Regions from separate parts of the Martinezella sp. CNPSo 3964 genome, predicted to be linked through region 2. Evidence: riboswitches for the same ligand, from Rfam matches in the RefSeq annotation. Region 2 holds a riboswitch; each other region holds the start of a gene.
What was found. A riboswitch is a leader RNA that binds a small molecule or an ion and turns the genes downstream of it on or off. The one in region 2 is predicted to bind cobalamin.
Positions count from the first base shown of each region.

Region 1: another riboswitch for cobalamin. It lies ahead of cobU (bifunctional adenosylcobinamide kinase/adenosylcobinamide-phosphate guanylyltransferase); the one in region 2 lies ahead of fdhA (formaldehyde dehydrogenase, glutathione-independent).
Region 3: another riboswitch for cobalamin. It lies ahead of AC13Q5_RS19510 (ABC transporter substrate-binding protein); the one in region 2 lies ahead of fdhA (formaldehyde dehydrogenase, glutathione-independent).

Region 1 covers NZ_JBXSOW010000017.1:78,265-81,863, forward strand. Annotated here, with positions in the region: gene cobW (cobalamin biosynthesis protein CobW) at 1-973, opposite strand, end outside; gene cobU (bifunctional adenosylcobinamide kinase/adenosylcobinamide-phosphate guanylyltransferase) at 979-1,503, opposite strand; cobalamin riboswitch at 1,645-2,042, opposite strand; gene AC13Q5_RS32690 (chloride channel protein) at 2,223-3,599, shown strand, end outside.
Region 2 covers NZ_JBXSOW010000010.1:205,914-209,512, forward strand. Annotated here, with positions in the region: gene AC13Q5_RS27165 (hypothetical protein) at 1-574, opposite strand, end outside; gene AC13Q5_RS27170 (hypothetical protein) at 725-940, opposite strand; gene fdhA (formaldehyde dehydrogenase, glutathione-independent) at 1,041-2,231, opposite strand; cobalamin riboswitch at 2,456-2,655, opposite strand; gene aptA (omega-aminotransferase AptA) at 2,843-3,599, opposite strand, start outside.
Region 3 covers NZ_JBXSOW010000006.1:95,729-99,327, forward strand. Annotated here, with positions in the region: gene AC13Q5_RS19505 (GGDEF domain-containing protein) at 1-808, shown strand, start outside; cobalamin riboswitch at 893-1,145, shown strand; gene AC13Q5_RS19510 (ABC transporter substrate-binding protein) at 1,310-2,326, shown strand; gene AC13Q5_RS19515 (FecCD family ABC transporter permease) at 2,330-3,367, shown strand; gene AC13Q5_RS19520 (ABC transporter ATP-binding protein) at 3,364-3,599, shown strand, end outside.

The DNA.
Region 1 (3,599 bases), on a different contig from region 2:
CGCGCGCTTCGCCCGGCGTCCAGGCGCGGTCGAAATAGGTGTCGATGCGGCTGCCGACGGCCTGCAGCTGCAGGCGCATGGGCTTACCGGGGACATCGACGAAGCCCTTGAGGCGCAGCACGTCATGCTCCGCGATCACGCCCTTCAGCGCATCGATGAATGCGGCCGGGTCGGCAATCGGGCCGAATTCGACGACGAAGCTGTCGAATTCGTCGTGGTCATGCGGCGTGCCATCCTCGTGCTCCAGCTCGTGATGGGATTTGCGGTTGACGATATCGTCTTCGGTGCCGATGCCGAGGCCGAGCAGGACGGCGGCTGGTACGTCGCCGTTCTTCGCCTCGATGATCGTCGGCTTGCGCACCGTGCGCGAGGCGACTTCGGCGCGGACGCGGCCGAGACCATCGACATCGATCAGATCGGTCTTGTTGAGCACGATCAGATCGGCGCAGGTCAGCTGGTCTTCGAAAAGCTCTTCGATCGGGCTTTCGTGATCGAGCGAGTCATCCTCGACACGGCGGGCTTCGACTGCGTCATGATCATCGGCGAAGCGGCCGGCGGCGACGGCGGCGCTATCGACCACGGTGATGACGCCGTCGACGGTAACATGCGTACGAATGTCCGGCCAGTTGAAGGCGGCGACCAATGGCTGCGGCAGAGCAAGGCCGGAGGTTTCGATGACAATGTGATCCGGACGCGCATCGCGCTCCAAAAGCTTCGTCATGGTCGGGATGAAATCGTCGGCGACGGTGCAGCAGATGCAGCCGTTGGTCAGCTCGATGATATCGTCTTCGGTGCAGTTCTCCGCGCCACAGCCCTTGAGTACGTCGCCGTCGACGCCGAGATCGCCGAACTCGTTGATGATCAAAGCGATCTTCTTGCCGCCGGCATTCTGCAGGAGGTTGCGGATCATCGTCGTCTTGCCGGCTCCCAGGAAGCCGGTGATGACGGTGGCGGGAATCTTTTCCTGGTTCATATTCATCAACCCTTCATTTTCAGCGGCAGCCCCGCTGCGATAAAATAAACTTCGGCACTCGCCGCCGCGACCATCTGGTGCAGGCGGCCGGCGTGGTCGCGAAACTCGCGCGCCATGCGATTTTCAGGCACGATTCCAAGGCCGACCTCGTTCGATACGAGAACGAGCCGTGATCGTGCGGTCGGCAGAAAGGCAGTCAGGCCAGCAAACTCCGCGACCATATCCCGCTCGGCCATCATCAGGTTGGTGACCCAGAGCGTCAGGCAGTCGATAAGCACTGCCCGCCCCTCGGCGTCGATGGCGGCGAGCTGCCCGACAAGGTCTATCGGCTCCTCATGCGTCTGCCATTGATCACCGCGGTCAGCGCGATGCTGGGCGATGCGCTCACGCATCTCGTCGTCCCACGCCTGCCCTGTCGCCACATAGTGACGTTCGAGGCCGGCATCCGAAATCAGGGATTCGGCAAATCTGGATTTGCCGGAACGCGCGCCCCCAAGGACGAAGACTGCTCGGGAAATTGAAGACGACATGCCTTATGCCCGCTCCCACGCAAAAGCGGAGGTCGGCAGCCTACAGCTGAAACCGGAAAAAGGGCGTCTACACGCCAAAAACTCATCTTGTGCCACGACAACCTCCGTGCTGGCAGCGGAACTCACGTTCCAGAACAGGCTCTGTGCCCGGCACGCATGGCAGGTCTCCTGGCTCGCGGATAAGGCGCCGCGACGGGGGCAGACCGAAACCGGTCGCCCCCGATCGTGCGCCAGCGGGTCTTTCTCGCCTTCCCAGCATCCATCATGAAAAGGCGGACGATTCGTAGAATGAGAGGCGTCCAGCCCCGGTTGATCATGATGCCACGCCAGTGGCTTTTTCGATTTGCGCCCGCCCCGCCCGGTTCGCCCCATGCGAACCATCGACGAAATAGACTTCAAACCGAACGAAAGACCCTGACCGCTCTACAGTCGCGGGGTCGGCTGTGATGAGAACGCCCGGCTTGGGTCCGTCCCGTCACATTCCCTTTTCATCCCATGCGGCAGATCGCCGCTCAGGAACCATTCGTTATGCCACAATGATTAGGCTTTCACTTAGTTCAAGTCAATCAAGGGCATGGATGCGACCTGCGCCATCCTGATTGCGAAATAGGTTGAAAATTCCCATAAAACCAACGGCTTTTTTGCCGTATTTCTTTGATGTTAGGAGTTTATAGAGGGTCAGCCCTCACATTCTAGCAAAAACGTACCGTTAGCTTCCCATGTTGCAGAAATTCCAACCGCGCCGCCTCGGCGTCTTCTCGGCCTTATTCGATCTTGGTCGGTTCAGGGCATTGCTGCGCCGTGGCGAATTGGGACTTGTTTTCGCTGGCGCGCTGGTGGGAATAGCTTCGGGCTGCGCCGTGACGGCGATGAGTTACATCTCGCGCAAACTTCACAGCGTCATCTATGGCATAACCGACTACGAGCGACTGAGTTCGGCGGCAATGGCGATTCCCGACAAATCGGTATTGTTCATCGCGCCGATCGCCGGCGGCATCATCCTCGGCATCATCCTTTATGTATTGTCGCGCACACGCAAAAAACCGATGGTCGACCCGATCGAAGCCAATGCCCTGCATGGCGGTCGCATGTCGCTCACCGACAGTATCATCGTCGCGGTGCAGAACCTAATCTCGAATGGATTCGGCGCGTCTGTCGGGCTTGAAGCAGGCTACACACAGCTCGCCGCCGGCATCGCCTCGAAATTCGGCTACAAGATGCAGATGCGTCGCGCGGATCTGCGCATGCTCGTCGGCTGCGGCGCTGCCGGCGCTATTGCCGCCGCATTCAATGCGCCGCTCACCGGTGCCTTCTACGCCTTCGAGCTGATCATCGGCAGCTATTCGATCCTCACGTTGACGCCCGTCGTCGTCTCGGCACTGATATCGACGATGATTGCAAGACTGCTTGCCGGCGATGACTTCGCCATCGACATCGATCACTTCGGTGCGATCGTCCCGGCGGACTATCTCCCGGCCATCCTGCTCGGCGCTTTCTGTGCCGGTATAGGCATCCTGATCATGCAGGGCGTTGCCTGGGTCGAGGAACTGGCACGCAAGAGTTCCATCGCGCCGCCCTTCCGGCCCGCACTGGGCGGCCTGGTCGTCGGAACACTGGCGCTGATCTCGCCGCAGGTTCTTTCGGCCGGCCATGGCGCACTGCATCTCAATCTGTCTACGGACGTGACGCCGGGCGCCTTGGTGGGTCTATTCCTGCTGAAATCGCTCGCCTCGGCGATATCGATCGGCTCCGGTTTCAGAGGTGGTCTGTTCTTCGCCTCGCTGTTCATGGGCGCGCTGCTCGGCAAGATCTTCGCCTATTGCGCCCCCTATTTCGATCACGCAACGCTGACGCCGGTCGTCTATGCCGTGGTCGGCATGAGCTCGCTCGCTGTCGCGATCATCGGCGGCCCGCTGACGATGACCTTCTTGGCGCTTGAAATCACCGGGGACTTCCCGATCACCGCTCTCGTGCTGGCCGCCGTCATCACCTCGTCGCTGGTGGTGCGCACCACCTTCGGCTACTCCTTCGCGACATGGCGCTTCCATCTGCGTGGCGAAAGCATCCGCAGCGCCCATGACGTCGGCTGGATCCGC
Region 2 (3,599 bases):
TCGTCTTGCGCGTGCGCTTCGGCTTGGCTGCTTCTGCAGCAGCCGGTGCGGGAGCGGCTACGGAAGCAGCCTTTGTCCGAGTAGCCTTGGGTGCTGCCTTGGTAGCAGCAGGCTTGACAGCGGCCGACTTTGCCACCGCTGCGGGCTTGATAGCTTTCGCCTTCGGCTTCGTCTTCGAGGCCGCTGCCTTGCCTCCGGTCTTTGCCGCATTCAGAAGTGCGACGCGACGCTGGCGGTTCTGCTCGAGAGCCTGCCGGAAGCCGGCATCATGCTCTGCGTGATAGGCGAGATCATCGAGAAACTCAGCCACGTCCTTGATCGCGTCGACGACAACATAGCTCAATCCACGACCGGCGTTGACCGAGTCACGACCGACCGTCACGCCAAAGCCACCGGGAACACGCTGAAACCAAGTGGAGCGCCACTTCTTGAAACCTGCCGTGTCTCGCTCGTACTCCTCCAGATATGCCTTCTGTTCCGCTACTCGAGCACGAAATGTATCAACAACATTGCGTGCGCCAGCCTTCGGCTTATCAGCCTTTTTCGAAGTCCATTTCTCAAGAAAGTTTGCCATTGATCCGATCTCTTCAGGTTAGCGTTCTTTGTCAAGCCGCCGTTGCTTAGGAAGCGATGACGAAGCTCCTCCGCATGGATGCCCGCATATATGTAAAGGATAGATGTATAATGGCAACATAATACGTCATTATTATCGATAAATCGGCCTCTACAACCGCCTTTGGAGACCAGGCGCGCTCAAATTTTGCGAGTTTTCCGACCCGATTAGCCATTTCCAGACATGATCCGGAACTTCGGCAAGGCGTGCTGCGGCGCATACTTGCTCGAAATGTTCTATGGCGGCGCACAAACCTGCAGGTGTATCGACGAAGCAATTGATGCCGTCTCTGGCTTTTGCCGCCATTTTGTTGTCCGGCAAACTCATATGCGTTCACCGCTACAACACCGAGGGCAGAGATACCAACCTCCGCCCTCTGCCTGTATTCACCTCAGGATCACTCCGTGATCCTGTAAGTTCTTCTTTACTACGCCGCCTTCGTCAGCTCGCCGTGCGGATCGAGCACGAACTTCGTTGCAGCACCTTGATCGAAGCTCTCATATCCTTGTGCTGCATCTTCAAGAGAGATGATCTTGGCGTTGACAATATCGGCAATCGGCAACCTGTCGTGCAGGATTGCCTGCATGAGCTGGCGATTGTACTTCAGCACCGGCGTCTGCCCCGTATGGAAGGATTGCGCCTTCGCCCAGCCGAGACCAAAGCGCAGGGACAGGCTGCCTTGCTTTGCAGCATTGTCTGCGGCACCAGGATCCTCCGTCACATACAGTCCGGGTATGCCGATCGAACCAGCCGCTCGTGTAATCTCCATCATTTGATTGAGCACGATTGCCGGCTGTTCCCCGCCAGAATGACCACGCGCCTCGAAACCGACTGCATCGATCGCACTATCCACTTCATTGGTGCCGACGATCTCCGCGATCATATCGCCCAGACGATCGCTCTTGGAAAGATCGATGGGCTCGAAACCAACCTTGGCTGCATGTGCAAGCCGATCCTTGTTGAAGTCACCGATCATGACGACGGCGGCACCCAGGATACGAGCGGAAGCAGCAGCAGCCAGACCGACCGGTCCTGCACCTGCAACATAGACCGTGGAACCCACACCGACGCCTGCCCGAACAGCACCGTGAAAGCCTGTCGGCAGGATATCGGAAAGCATGGTCAGATCGCGGATCTTTGCCATGGCCTTGTCGCGATCGGGGAACTTCAGCAGGTTGAAATCCGCATAGGGCACCATGACATACCGCGCCTGGCCGCCGATCCAGCCGCCCATGTCGACATAACCGTAGGCACCGCCGGCGCGCGACGGATTGACCGTCAGGCAGACGCCGGTGTCCTGCGACTTGCAGCAACGGCAGCGGCCGCAGGCAACATTGAACGGGACGGAGACGATATCACCGACATCGAGCATCTCGACATCGATACCCTTTTCGATGATCTGCCCGGTGATCTCATGCCCGAGCACGAGGCCGGGCATCGCAGTCGTGCGGCCACGAACCATGTGCTGATCGGAACCGCAGATATTCGTGGAGATCACCTTTAGGATCACACCATGTTCGATGCGTCGGCCGTCCGGCGCCTCCAGCTTCGGATCGTCGATATCGCGCACTTCGACCCTGCCGGGCCGCATGTAGACCACGCCTCTGTTCCCAGTCATGCCATCTCCTCCTTGATTGAACGCTTGATGATTGCCCGAATGTCGGACCTCTTCGGATCGGCCCGCTCCTCAACGGGCTGAACGGCGGCAAAATCGGTCTCGGGAGCGGCAACTTTCGTGCCATCCAAGCCGGCGCATGCGTGACTGATGGGAAGCTGTGCGAGATTGAAACGGGGCTGATCTCAGGAAACCCCCATTCACCTCTCGATCGCCCACCGCGATCAGTCAAGCATGCCGTCAAGGCTGGTTTCCGGGCTTCGGACCTGTCCATTCGGATTTCCCGACACCTTCCCGGCACTTCTGCCAGTGGCATCGATCAGGACATTCGATCCGCTACCGTTGCGGGGGCAGCACCGGCCTGTGACCGGTTTCCCAATTATCCATCGGGACGCTTTCCGATGGCACCTTGAACATGTCCAGAAGATCACGGGAGGAGCCGTGTTGCGCATGAAAAAACGACATCGTCACCCAGCTGGGCGACATGAGATGCTTTCATTCCAGATGACGAGCCGCTGCCGGCAATCATGTCGTGGCAAAGGATGGAAGCGACCGTACAGCTTCTCGAATCGAGCCTGACCGACGCTATCTACACCGGCCAGGCTCAGAGATGATTAGGCTACCCGCTTCAAGGCATCGCCAAGCATGGAGACGATCGTTTCGATCTCAGCGCGCTCGATGATGAGCGGCGGAGAAAGCGCGATGATATCGCCGGTTACGCGGATCAGCAGGCCCTTCTGGAAGCAATCGACGAAGACGTCATAGGCGCGCGTGCCGGGAGCGCCATCGCGCGGCGCGAGTTCGACAGCGCCGACGAGGCCGAGATTGCGGATGTCGACCACATGCGGCAGGCCCTTCAGCGAATGCAGCGCATTCTGCCAGTCCTCGGCCAGCTCGGCTGCACGCGTCAACAGACCTTCTTCCTCGTAGATTTCCATGGTCGCCAGGCCGGCGGCGCAGGCGACAGGATGGCCGGAATAGGTATAGCCGTGGAAGAGCTCGATCTGGTTTTCTGGGCCGGTCATCAGGCCGTCATAGACCTTGCGGCTGGCAAAGACGGCGCCCATCGGTATCGTGCCGTTGGTGATGCCTTTTGCCGCCGTAACGAGATCGGGAACGACACCGAAATATTCCGTCGCGAACGGCGTGCCCAGACGGCCGAAGCCGGTGATGACTTCATCGAAGATCAAAAGGATGCCGTATTTGTCGGCGATGGCGCGCAACCGCTCCAGGTAGCCCTTCGGCGGCAGGACGACGCCGGCTGAACCGGACATCGGCTCGACAATGACTGCGGCGATCGTTTCAGCACCGTGCAGGGCGACCAGCCGCTCCAGATCCTCGGCAAGCTCGATGCCATGAGCCGGAAGGCCC
Region 3 (3,599 bases), on a different contig from region 2:
TATGGTCGGCGGCATGGGTGCGGTTGGCGGCGTTGCCGGCATCGTGATCGTCGCGATCGCGGGCTATGCGCTGAGCCTCCTGCCGCGGCAATGGACCGGTATAGGGTGGAGGCGGTCGGCTCTGTTCGGTCTGGCGACCTGCTCATCCATGGTGGTTCTCTTCTTTCTGCCGTGGGCGGTTGCGCGCGCGCTTCTCATCTCGGCGACCCTTCCGGTGACGATCGTCAATATCCTCGGCGTCATGCTGCTGTCGGACCTGCTGCAGCGGGAGCAATATCGCATCGGCATCCAGCGTGCGCTGGAGAATGAAGCGAGCCTCGATCCGCTCACAAGGCTTCCCAACCGCCGTGTGCTGCAGCGCGAAGGCGATCGATGCAGCAAGGAAGCGGGCACGCGGCGCATCCCTTTCTCGATCATCATGCTCGATATCGATCACTTCAAGAAGATCAACGACAGCTGGGGCCATGCCTTTGGCGACACTGTTTTGGCGCGGTTGGCCGATGTCATCCGGCAAACCGTGCGCAAGACCGACATTGCTGCCCGCTATGGCGGTGAGGAGATCGTCGTGTTGCTGCCGAACACCGATACGCGGGCTGCGGCTGCCGTTGCGGAGAAAATTCGCAAGGATATCGAGGGTACAACCCTGATGTTCGAGCAGGAAGCCGTCCACGTCACCGTCAGCATCGGTATTGCCTGCTCGCTTGAGCCGACCACGGATTTCAAACATGTGCTTGAGGCCGCCGATAAGGCACTCTACCGCGCAAAGGCCGGCGGAAGAAATCGCGTGGAACTGGCAGAGGCTGCATAGGCCGGGCGCCACTCCTTCGGCGACGAGCATGATGTGCTCTTTCTTCTTTGTTATCCAAGCGTTCTTGACGGGAAGGGGCAGTCCGGAATAACTGGACGCGACGGTTCCCCAAGGAAGACTCCGCGGGGATTAATAGGGAACACGGTGAGGACGACCCAAGAGGGACCTAGACCGTGGCTGCCCCCGCAACTGTAAGCGGATTGCCGATCATCCAGGAGCGACCTTGCCGGTTCGCTTCTGAGGCTTCAAGCCATGCCACTGCAGCCAAGCTTGCGGGAAGGCAGATGATCGTCAGAGATCCGCAAGCCAGGAGACCTGCCGTCGATCACGATCCAATCAGCCGGGCGGGGATGCTCGGAAGGGACAGAGAATGATTGACCTGAGCCTTCGACATTATCCGACCTCTATCGGCCTTGATTGGGATCCTCGCAACCGGCGGCGGTCTTCCTCAGCGTAATCGTGCTGACACCGCCCAGTTTCCTCATCCTGCCGAGATCTTTCATGCGCCATCTTTTGACGACCATCACATTTGCACTTGGGCTGACCGGGTTTGCCGCCTCCGGCTTCGCCGCCACCCAATATCCCCTGACAATCAATAATTGCGGGCAGAAGGTGACCTTCCAGAAGGCGCCGGCCAAGATCGTTTCGATCGGCCAGGGCATGACCGAGATCCTGCTCTCGCTTGGCCTGGCCGACAAGATCGCCGGCACGGCCGTCTGGGTCGGCCCGGTGTTGCCGCAATATGTCGAAGCCAATGCCAAGATCCCGCGGCTTGCCGACAATGATCCGAGCTTCGAATCCGTCGTCGGCAAGGAACCGGATCTCGTCGCCGCCGAATTCGAGTGGCATGTCGGCGCACAGGGCTCCGTCGGCAAGCGCGAACAGTTTTCAGAACTGGGCATCAACACCTACATCGCGCCGACCGATTGCGTCGCCAAGGTCAATACCGATGGCGGCGATGGTGTGCGCAAGGAACTGTTCAGGATGGACCTGGTCTACAAGGAGATCGGCGAACTCGCCGAGATCTTCGACGCGAAGGATCGCGGTGATGCCTTGATTGCGGACCTGAAGAAGCGCGAAGCGGACGCGGTCGCCTCGATTTCAGGCGCAAAGTCCAAGGACCTGCCGATCGTCTTCTGGTTCTCCAGCAAGGAAGTCAGCGGCGATGCCTTCATCGCCGGCAAGAACAGCGCGCCGGCCTATATTCTGAAGACAATCGGCGCCAGGAACGTCGTGACCACCGAAGAAGAATGGCCGCTCGTCGGATGGGAAACCATCGCGCAGGCGAATCCGGCTGTGATCGTCATCGCCACCATGGACCGCCGCCGCTATGCGGCCGACGATCCGAAGGTCAAGGTCGATTTCCTCGAGAAGGACCCGGTCACCAGCCAGCTCGACGCCGTCAAGAACAAGCATTTCGTCATGATGGATGCGCAGTCGATGAACCCGACTATCCGCACCATCGATGGCATCGAAATCCTCGCCAAGGGTATCAAGTCCTTCGGTCTGGCGCAGTAAGATATGAGCCTCGTTGCGCAACGTCGGTCATGGTGGACGCATTTGGTGCTTGCCGTGGCTGCCATCATGATCCTGGCATTCATGATCAGCCTTGCGGTGTCGATCGGCGAGATTTCCATCCCGCTGTCGACCACCGCCAAGGCGGTCTCGAACCGGATGTTCGGAACGAGTTTCGAGCTCAGCCGTATCCATCAGGGCATCGTCTGGGATTATCGGCTGAGCCGGGCGCTGGTTGCCGCAAGCACGGGTGCTGCGCTGGCGCTCAGCGGTGTGATCCTGCAGGCGCTGCTGCGTAATCCGCTTGCCGAGCCCTATGTGCTTGGCATTTCGGCGGGGGCTTCGACCGGCGCGGTCTGCATCATGATCCTCGGGCTCGGCTACGGCATTCTGGGGCTTTCCGGCGGAGCCTTCATCGGTGCGGTCGTCGCCTTCCTTTTCGTCGGTCTCCTGGCCGCGGGTGTCGGCGGCACGAGCGAGCGCATCATCCTGTGCGGTGTCGCCGGATCCCAGCTTTTCAACGCGCTCACCTCCTATATCGTCACCACCTCGGCCAATGCCGAGCAGGCGAGGGGCGTCATGTTCTGGCTGCTCGGTTCCCTCAGCGGCGTGCGCTGGCCGGATGTCTATCTTTCCGGGCCGGTCGCCATCATCGGCTTTATCGTCTGCATGGCGCATGTCCGCGTGCTCGATGCCTTCATCTTCGGCACGGATGCGGCCGCCTCGCTCGGCATCGCGGTCAGACGTGCGCAAATCGTGCTGCTTGGCGTGACGGCCTTCATGACGGCAGCGGTCGTCAGCATTGTCGGCTCGATCGGCTTCGTCGGATTGGTCATCCCGCATGCCGCCCGTTTCGTCGTCGGTCCAAGCCACGATCGGCTGCTGCCGGCGGCGGCTCTGGCCGGCGCCATCTTCATGGTTGGCGCTGATATCATTTCGCGAGTCATCATCCCCCAGCAGATCCTGCCGATCGGTGTGGTCACGGCGCTGTTCGGGGCTCCGGCTTTCGCCATTATTCTCTATCGCGCCCGGAGGACGGCATGAGCATTGCTGTTGATACGGTGACCTTTGCCGCCGGCAATACGCTGATCGTCAACGGCGTCAGCCTGTCGGTGGAAAGGGGCAAGGTGCTCGGTCTTCTCGGGCCGAACGGCTCGGGGAAATCCAGCCTGCTGCGGCTGATCTGCCGGCTGCGCAAGGTCAAGAGCGGCGTCATCCGGCTCGGTGGCAGCGACATAGCCTCGATCTCGCGCGGGGATATCGCCCGCCGCATCGC